2 regions of the Kitasatospora nipponensis genome follow, and region 2 is predicted to be linked to the other one. Evidence: riboswitches for the same ligand, from Rfam matches in the RefSeq annotation. Region 2 holds a riboswitch; the other holds the start of a gene.

Region 1 (4,802 bases), on a different contig from region 2:
CGGGCCGGGCCGGAGCGCGGCGGCGGCACGGCCCACGGCGCCCTCTTGTGGCCCTCCGCCGCCAGCAACTGCTCCTCCAGCCGGTCGGCCAGCGCGCCCGCGGCCCGCAGCACCTGCGCCGCGCGCTCGTGCAGGCCGGCGAGTTCGGCCGGGCTCATCGCCGCGAGCAGGTCGCCGGCGCCGCTGGGGTGCCGGAAGCCGCCCTGCCCGAAGAGCCCGGAGGCGTCCAGCAGGTACCGGGCGCGGGCCAGCGAGTCGGGTGCGAGCAGGAGGAGTTCGGCCAGCTGCGCCGGTTCGGCGCCGGGGCCGAGCACCGCGACGCCCCGCGCGCAGCGCAGCGCGAGCGGGTCCATCCGGTGCAGGCAGTTCATCAGTCCGCGCCGGTAGCTCTCGCCCACCAGCAGCTCAGCCGGCCCGCCGTCGGCCACCGCCGCGGCACCGTGTACGGCGGCACCGTGCACCGCCGCTCCCGCCACCTGACGCTCCGTCGGCGCCCCCTGATCCTCCATCAGGGCCCGTACCAGCAAGGGGTTCCCCCCGGTCAGCGCGTGTGCCTGGGGGGTCAGCCGGGCCGCGGCCCGCGCGCCGAAGCGCTCGGTCAGCAGGTCGGCGACGAGCTCGACCGGCAGCAGTCCCAGCCGGACCCGCTCGTGGTGCGGCTGGCGGGCCAGCTCGACCTCGAAGAAGGGGTTGGGCGGGGTCATCGTCTCGCGCGAGCTGAGCACGGTGAGCACCCGGGCGCTGCGGGTGCGCCGCACCAGGTAGAGCAGGAACTCCAGCGACGGCACGTCGGCGTCCTGCCGGTCGTCCACCGCGATCAGCACCGGCGCGCGCTCGGCCAGCGCGAGGATCCGCGCGCAGAGCAGGTGCAGGGTGCGCTGGTCCAGCCGCGGCTGGTGCGCCGGCCGCGCCGGGTCCGGCTGGTCCGGCAGCTGCCACGGGTCGTCGGCGCCGAGCGTGAGACCGGCGCTCTGCAGCAGTTGCTGGACCAGCCCGAGCGGGAACTCGCGCTCCAGCGGCGAGCCGGTGGCGACCAGCACCTTGGCCCCCTGGTCGGCGGCCAACTCCGAGAAGGCGTCGAGCAGTTCACTGCGACCGCTGCCCACCGAGCCGTTCAGCGCGACCACGCCGCCGGCGCCGCCGAGGCAGCGGTCCAGCGCCTCGCGCAACCGGCCGAACTCGCGTTCGCGGCCCGGGGGCAGCGATCTGGGGACTTCGCGCGCGGCACGCGCGAGGATCGTGGACATCCGTACTCCTGGAACAGGGCGCACCGGTCCGGGGGCGCGTCGCTGCGCTCCCGCCGTGCGAAGGGCCGGACCTGACGGAACGTGAAGGTGAGGGGGGATCCCGCCCGCCCGGACCGCACTGGCCGGGGCGGACACACCCCGCGCGGCCGACGGCCTCGCGGGAGGGGTGGCCTCAGCGACAGAGGGAGCTGGCGTGCCGCAGCAGGTCGATGTCCAGCCTGGCCACCAGCCGGAGCCGGACAGCGAAACTCGCGCCGCTCGGCTGCTGCATGACCGTCTCCATCCCCGCCCCAGGACGTGCTGCGCTTGCGGCATGCGTTCGATGCCGCCCGGCTTATCCCCGGGGCACCCCACCGCAGAGGAGGGTTGCCAGTCAGCCGGCCGGGGCCCATGGCTGACATTCATCGCCGGTGCGAGTGTACGAACGCCGTGTCGAGCCCGTCAATCAGAGCGGCCTGACGCCGCGCCGGACCGGAACGCGACCCCACCTCCAGGCGAACACCAGGGGGACTCCAGGAGAACTGTTCGAGCTCCTCCCCAAGGGGCCACCGGTGCGGGCCCCTCCGCCCCCTCCCGGGGCCCGCCCGCTGCGGTTAGGGTGCCCGTCGAGCCCCGCCCACCTGCGGATCTCCCGCGCGGGCCACCCCGCCCCCGTGCCGTGACCCGACCGATCGGAGTCCCCCTGTGTCCAGCCTCTGGCCCGCCGGCCGCCGCCGTGTCCTGGTCGTCGGGATCGACGGCGTCCGCCTCGACCTGCTGCCGGAGCTGGCCACCCCGCACCTCGACGCGGTCGCCGCGGCCGGCTTCCTGGCCCCGGTGGTGGTGGACGAGGCGACCCCGACCATGTCGGGCCCGTGCTGGGCGACCGTCGTCACCGGGGTGACGGTGGCCAAGCACGGCGTCCTCGGCAACCACTTCGGCGGCCACCGCCTGGACGTCTTCCCGGACTTCACCACCCGGCTGGCCGCCACGCACCGGCGCCGGACCTTCGCGGTGGGCGGCTGGGAGCCGCTCTTCCTGGCCCGGCAGGGCGGCCCGCTCTTCGCGGCGCCCGGCCGGCTCTCCTACATCGCGCCGCTGGAGGACACCCCGCAGGCCTGGGAGGTCTGCGACGAGCGGGTGACCGCCGAGGCGGTCACCGTGCTGAGCGGGGACGACGACCCGCAGGCCACCTTCGTCTACCTCGGCGCGGTCGACGAGACGGCGCACTTCCTGGGCTGCGGCGAGGAGTACCGCGCCTCGATCCTGGCCGCCGACGCCCGGCTCGGACGCCTGCTGGCGGCCCTGCGCGAGCGGCCGAACCACGCCGAGGAGGAGTGGACGGTCATCGTGGTGACCGACCACGGCCACCTCGACCAGGGCGGCCACGGCGGGCGCAGCGAGCTGGAGCGCACCGCCTGGGTGGCGGCCAGCGGCCCGGGCCTGCTGCCCGGCGCGCCGGTGGCCGAGGTCCGCCACGTGGACGTGGCCGCCCACGTGTACGCCGCACTGGAGATCGTCCCCGACCCGCACTGGACGCTGGACGGCCGCCCCTTCACCCCCGCGCCCGTCGCGGCGCCCGTCCCCGCCGGGCAGCCGGCACCGGTCCCGGTCGGCTGACCGCCCCGTCCGCTACAGCGCCTTGACCAGCCGCTCGAAGGCCAGGTCGGGGCGCTTGGGGATGCCGAACCGCTCGTCGCCGTACGGGAACGGCGAGAGCTCGCCGGTGCGCGCGAAGCCGCGCCGCTCGTACCAGGCGATCAGGTCGGCGCGCTGGACGATCACCGTCATCTCCAGCTCCGCCGCACCCCACTCCTCGCGGACGTAGCGCTCGGCCTCGGCGAGCACCGCCCGGCCCACCCCGCCGCCCTGCTGCGCGGGCCGCACCGAGAACATGCCGAAGTACGCGCCGCCCGCGCCGCGCCGCTCCACCGTGCAGCAGGCGAGCAGTTCGCCGGAACGCTCGGCGAGCAGCACCTCGGTGTCGGTCCGGGCGAGCGTCTCGGCCACCGAGACGCTGTCGGTGCGCCGGCCGTCCAGCAGGTCCGCCTCGGTGGTCCAGCCGGCCCGGCTGGCCTCGCCGCGGTACGCGGACTCCACGAGGTCGACGAGGGCGGCGATGTCCTGCGCCGTCGCGGGGCGGAAGACCAGGTCAGAGGAGGTGTCTGCCATCCGTGCTACTCCAGGTGGGTGCGGGTGGGGCCGGGGACGTTCACGGCCCCACCCGCATGGTGCCACAGCGCCCGCACCCGACCCCCGGTCGAGAGGCCCTATCGCACTGCGCCGATCGGCGCGGCACGACACCCCGAACGGCGCACCCGATGTCGGGAATCGGTCGGGCACAGGCGAGGATGAGCGGGTGTCCGTCCAATTCGATCACCGGGGGAACTGAGCCGTCATGCACCCGCGCATCTTTGCGATTCTCACCGCATTCCTGCTCGGGGCTCTGGGCCTCGGCGCGGTGGCCGTCACGCAGTGGACCCCGCCGAGCGCGGCGCCCGCCGCCTCGGCCGGCGCACCCGCCGCGGCCGGCTCCACCGCCGCCCGCCCGGCCGTCGTACCGGGCGCCGGCTCGCCCTCCCCCACCGGCGACCCGGCGGTGTGGACCCGCAGCACCCTGCGCAACAAGCTGATGGCCGAGATGGACGCCACCGATCCCGGGGTGGCGCTGGCCGACCTCGACCAGATCACCAAGAAGCTCCCCTACACCGTCCGCTTCTGCCACCCGATCGCCCACGAGCTGGGCCACGCGGCGGTCAAGCGCTACAACCACGACTTCGCCAAGGTGCTCTCCTTCCCGCACGACACCTGCGCGGCCGGCTACCTGCACGGCGCGGTCGAGGAGATGCTGGCGGCCTCCAGCGACCCGGCCAAGGACCTGCTCAAGCTCTGCCAGCCCGCGATGAGCGGCCCGTGCGTGCACGGCGTGGGCCACGGCACCATGTTCGTCGCCAACCAGGACGTGGCCAAGGCCCGCGACCTGTGCAGCGAGTTCGGCTCGCAGAGCCGGATCGTCACCTGCTCGGAGGGCCTGTTCATGCAGCTCTTCGGCCCGGACGAGGAGGACGAGAAGGCCAAGGCCCTGGTGCCGGCCGACAAGCTGGCCGCCGAGCCGCTCTACCCGTGCCCCGAGCAGCCGGCCCTCTTCCAGTCCGCCTGCTACTTCTACGCGCCGACCTTCTACCTCTCCTCGCACGACTACGCCAACCACCCCGACGTCTACGCCCAGGCCCTCAAGTGGTGCCTGAACGCGCAGGCCACCGGGGGCGCGAACGACTGCAGCCGCGGGGTGGGCTCGCGCACCATGAAGTACAACCTGGACCGCGAGGACTGGGTCGGCCAGCAGTGCGCCAGCGCCGCCGACGGCTGGCAGCGCAAGGCCTGCGTGGACGGCATGGTCAGCTACTACACCGTCAACTACACCGACGCGGGCGCCTCCCAGCGCCTGTGCGCCAAGCTGACCAACCAGGAGATCGCCCGGGACTGCCGCTCCTCCGCGCACCTGTCCGGCTCGCTGGACTGACCGGCCGCCCACCCGCCCCGCGCCCGCGCCGGGCCACCCCCGCACCCCCTCAC
Region 2 (4,802 bases):
TTCACGAAACGGCGCAGCTTGCCTGCGTCGTCCAGCACGCGGGCGCTGATTCCGGCGTGGTTCTTCTCCAGGTCGGCGATGACCTCGGCCAGGGTGGCGCCCTCGGCACTCACCTCGGCGGATCCGCCGGTGTAGGTGCGCAGGATGGTCGGGATGCGGACGGTGGCACTCATGGGGGATCTCCTCGTTTGCAAACTTTGCAAAGCTGGTCAGGACGCCGGCGGACAGCCCGCTGCCCGCAGCGTCGAAACGGGGCGGCCGACGGTCAGGAGGACGCCAGGCCGGCGGCCCGGAAGGACTCCAGGGTCGGCCGGATGGTCGTGGTCAGCCCGGCGTCCGAGACGGCGTCCAGCGTCTTGAGACCGTCCCCGGTGTTGATCGCCACCGTCTCCTTCGAGGGGTCCAACTGACCGCTCTCCACCAACTTCTTCAGCACGCCGATGGTCACGCCACCGGCCGTCTCGGCGAAGATGCCCTCGGTGCGGGCCAGCAGCCTGATCGCCTCGACCACCTCGGCGTCGGTGACGTCCTCGACCGCGCCCCCCGTGCGCCGCGCGATGTCCAGCACGTACGGTCCGTCGGCCGGGTTGCCGATCGCCAGCGACTTGGCGATGGTGTCCGGCTTGACCGGGCGGATCACGTCCAGGCCGGCCTTGAAGGCCGTGGAGACCGGCGAGCAGCCGGCCGCCTGGGCCCCGAAGATCCGGTAGGGCCGGTCCTCGACCAGGCCCAGCTTGATCAGCTCCTGCAGGCCCTTGTCGATCTTGGTCAGCTGGGAGCCCGAGGCGATCGGGATGACCAGCTGCTCCGGCAGCCGCCAGCCGAGCTGCTCGCAGATCTCGTAGGCCAGCGTCTTGGAGCCCTCGCCGTAGTACGGGCGCAGGTTGACGTTGACGAAGCCCCAGCCCTCGCCGGCCGGGTCGCCGATCAGCTCGGAGCAGAACCGGTTCACGTCGTCGTAGTTGCCCTCGATGCCGACCAGCTCGCCGCCGTACACCCCGGCCATGACGACCTTGCCCTGCTCGAGGTCGTGCGGGATGAAGACGCAGGACTTGAACCCGGCCCGGGCGGCCGCCGCGCCCACCGCGCCGGCCAGGTTGCCGGTGGAGGAGCAGGAGAGCGTGGTGAAGTCGAAGGCCCGGGCGGCCTCGATCGCGCAGGCCACCACCCGGTCCTTGAAGGAGTGGGTGGGGTTGCCGGAGTCGTCCTTGACGTGCAGCTGAGCGGTGAACCCGAGCTCGCGGCCCAGGTTGTCGGCCTTGACCAGCGGGGTCCAGCCGGGGTTCAGGTTGGGCTTGCCGGCCACGTCCGCGGGCACCGGCAGGAGCGGGGCGTAACGCCAGATCGAGGCCGGGCCGGCCTCGATCCGCTTGCGCAGCTCGGCCGCGTCGTAGCCCTCGAAGTCGTAGGCGATCTCCAGCGGGCCGAAGCACTCCAGGCACGCGAAGCTGGGACCGAGGGGGAACCGGGTGCCGCACTCACGACAGGACAGCGCGGTGGCGGGTCCGAGGTCGACGGTGGTCGAAGCAGGGGTAGCGGTAGCCATGATGGCGGAGGCCTCTCTCCTCATCTTCCCCGTGACGCGGTCGCGCCACAGGCCGGAATTGGCACCTGTCCCGCCGGGCCGAAGGCGCCGGACGAGAAGGTTGCCGGGACGTCGACGGGCCGTTCCCTCAGTCCCTCTGGATGAGCTCTGTGAAGTTGTGGTCCTGCTCGGCGACCGACCCCGGCGTGCGAAGGTCTGATCGCGGTACGAAGACTGTATCCGAAGGCCGGGACGCAGACCCCGGGTGTCCGCAACGCGAGACGCTTTCTACAAGGAGTGAGATCTTGCCTGCCGAGCCGAACCCCGCGCTCCTTCCGGAGGCCGCCAGCTGGCTGAGCCGCCGGTCCTGGACCGCGGCCGAACGACCCGTGACCGACCTGCTGGCCGCCAAACGGGCGGCCGGGGCGGCCGGCACGGTCAGCGTGGTGCTGCCCGCGCTGGACGAGGAGTCCACGGTCGGTGAGATCGTCCGGGTGATCCGCCGCGAGCTGATGGAGCGCCTGCCGCTGGTGGACGAGCTGGTGGTGGTCGACTCCGGCTCCGCGGACCGCACCGCCGAGGTGGCGGCCGCCGCCGGCGCCCGGGTCGTGCACCGCGACGCGATACTGCCGCGCCTGCCGGCGGTGCCCGGCAAGGGCGAGGTGCTCTGGCGCTCGCTGCTGGTCACCCGCGGCCAGATCGTCTGTTTCGTCGACGCCGACCTGCGCGAGTTCGACCCCGTCTTCGTCTCCGGGATCGTCGGCCCGCTGCTCACCGACCCCGCGATCCAGCTGGTCAAGGCGATGTACGACCGTCCGCTGGAGACCGACGGCGCGGTGGTGCCGGCCGGCGGCGGACGGGTCACCGAGCTGGTCGCCCGGCCGCTGCTCAACCTGCACTGGCCGCAGCTGGCCGGCTTCGTGCAGCCGCTCGGCGGCGAGTACGCGGCCCGCCGCTCGCTGCTGGAGCGGCTGCACTTCCCGACCGGCTACGGCGTGGAGCTGGGCCTGCTGGTGGACGCGCTGGAGCTGGTGGGCCTGGACGCACTCGCCCAGGTGGACGTCGGCGTGCGCCACCACCGCCACCAGGACGGTCAGGCACTGGGCCGGATGGCCGCGACCATCTACCGCACCGCACTCGAACGGTTGGACCGCACCCACCGGTTGAAGGCCTCCGACGACCTGGCCCGCCCGGTGCTGACCCAGTTCTCCCGCTCCGCGCGGACCAGCGGTTTCATCGCCCACAGCCACCCGGTGACCGCCGTGGAGCGCCCGCCGATGATCGAGCTGCCGGAGTACCCGACGTTTGGCACCGGTGGACCACGGCAAGGTTGAAGACATGGCCGATCTCACGAGTGCTCGTGTCCTGGTGGCTTCCAACCGGGGTCCGGTCTCCTTCAGCAGCGGGCCCGACGGGTCGCTGACGCTGCGCCGCGGCGGCGGCGGGCTGGTCTCCGGGCTCTCCGCGATCGACGATCCGAACGCCGTCTGGGTCTGCGCGGCCCTCGGCGAGGCGGACCGCGCGGCCGCCCGGCGCTCACCGCAGGGGCGGCTGGACCGCGGCGGCTTCGACGTCGGCCGGCAGGCCGTCCGGATGCTGGACATCGATCCCGAGATCTTCGACCTGGCCTACAACGGCGTGGCCAACTCCACCCTCTGGTTCGTCCACCACCTGCTCTACGCCACCCCGACCTCGCCCGCCTTCGACGCCGGGTTCACCAAGGGCTGGGCCGCCTTCGAGGCCTACAACGCGGCCTTCGCCCGGGCACTGGCCGACGAGGCGGCCCCGGGCGCGGCGGTGCTGGTGCAGGACTACCACCTCACCCTGGTCCCCGCGCTGCTGCGCGAGCTGCGCCCCGACCTGCGGATCGGCTACTTCCTGCACATCCCGTGGGCCCCGGCCGACTACTTCCGGCTGCTGCCGGACGCGGTCGCCGAGGCGGTGCTGACCGGCGTGCTGGGCGCCGACCGGGCCGGCTTCCACACCCGGCGCTGGGCCGAGGCCTTCGCCGACTGCTGCGCGACGGTGCTCGGCGCCACCGTGGCGGGCCGCGGGGCGGGCGACGGCGCCGAACTCACCGTCGAGTACCGCGGGCGGACCACCCGGCTCGGGGTGCACAGCCTCGGCGCGGACGGCGAGTTCCTGCGCGAGCGGGCGCAGCGCCCGGACGTGGCGGAGCGGCTCGCGGCGCTGCGCGCCCAGGTGGGTGACTGCCGCACCGTGGTCCGGGTGGACCGCACCGAGCTGAGCAAGAACATCGTGCGCGGCCTGCTGGCCTACCGCCAGCTGCTGCGCGAGCGGCCGCAGTGGCGCGGCAAGGTGGTGCACATCGCCTTCGCCTACCCCTCGCGGCAGGACCTGGCCGAGTACCGCTCCTACACCCAGGAGGTGCGCCGGCTCAGCGCGCAGATCAACGAGGAGTTCGCCACCGACTCCTGGCAGCCGCTGATACTCCAGGTCGAGGACGACTTCGCCCGCTCGCTGGCCGCCTACCGGCTGGCCGACGTGGCCCTGGTCAACCCGATCCGGGACGGCATGAACCTGGTCGCCAAGGAGGTCCCGGTGGTCTCCGACCGGGGCTGCGCGCTGGTGCTCTCCCGGGAGGCCGGGGCCGTCGCGGAGCTGGCCGAGGACGCCCTGGTGATCAACCCCTACGACGTGTCGGCCACCGCCGAGGCACTGCACCGGGCGCTGAGCATGCCGGCCGACGAGCGCACCGAGCGCACCAAGCGGCTGGCCGCCGCGGCGACCGCGCTCTCGCCGCAGCAGTGGTTCCTCGATCAGCTCGCGGCGCTCAGCGCCCCGTAGAGCCCGTTCAGCAGCTCGACCACGCCGACCGGTCCGGGCACCACCAGGTCCGCCCGTTCGGCGACCTCGCGCACCGGCGGCTCGCCGGTCACCGGCCCGCTGGCCACCAGCGGGTTGGGCAGCCCCTCGCCGCGCAGCTCCTCCACCGCCGCGTAGGCCGCCAGGTCGCCCAGGTCGTCGCCGGCGTAGAGCACCGACCGCGCGCCGCTCTCACGCAGGAAACCGGTCAGCGCCACCCCCTTGTCGGCGCCGCCGGGCCGCAGTTCGACCACCAGCCGGCCCGGCTCCACGCTCAGCCCGTGCCGGGCGGCCAGTTCGCCCAGCGGGCCGCGCAGCAACTCCAGCGCGCCCTGCGGATCGGCCGCGCGGCGGGTGTGCACCGCCAGCGACCGGCCCTTGTCCTCGATCCCGACGCCCGCCGGGGCGGCCAGTTCGGCCAGCAGCGCGGGGAGTTCGGCGCGGACCGCGG

The links. Region 2 has a riboswitch for S-adenosylmethionine ahead of thrC (threonine synthase). Riboswitches for the same ligand answer to the same signal wherever they lie in the genome.
Region 1: linked by a shared signal. The riboswitch ahead of ABD323_RS35650 (AAA family ATPase) and the one ahead of thrC (threonine synthase) in region 2 are both predicted to bind S-adenosylmethionine.

The regions. Positions count from the first base shown of each region.
Region 1 is NZ_BAAALF010000224.1:11-4,812, forward strand. It holds partial or broken gene ABD323_RS35650 (AAA family ATPase) at 1-1,247, opposite strand, end outside; SAM riboswitch class IV at 1,545-1,656, opposite strand; gene ABD323_RS35655 (alkaline phosphatase family protein) at 1,932-2,846, shown strand; gene ABD323_RS35660 (GNAT family N-acetyltransferase) at 2,859-3,398, opposite strand; gene ABD323_RS35665 (hypothetical protein) at 3,625-4,749, shown strand.
Region 2 is NZ_BAAALF010000044.1:20,242-25,043, forward strand. It holds gene ABD323_RS15175 (MoaD/ThiS family protein) at 1-173, opposite strand, end outside; gene thrC (threonine synthase) at 266-1,546, opposite strand; SAM riboswitch class I at 1,564-1,693, opposite strand; gene ABD323_RS15185 (glucosyl-3-phosphoglycerate synthase) at 1,831-2,859, shown strand; gene ABD323_RS15190 (alpha,alpha-trehalose-phosphate synthase (UDP-forming)) at 2,864-4,333, shown strand; gene otsB (trehalose-phosphatase) at 4,306-4,802, opposite strand, start outside.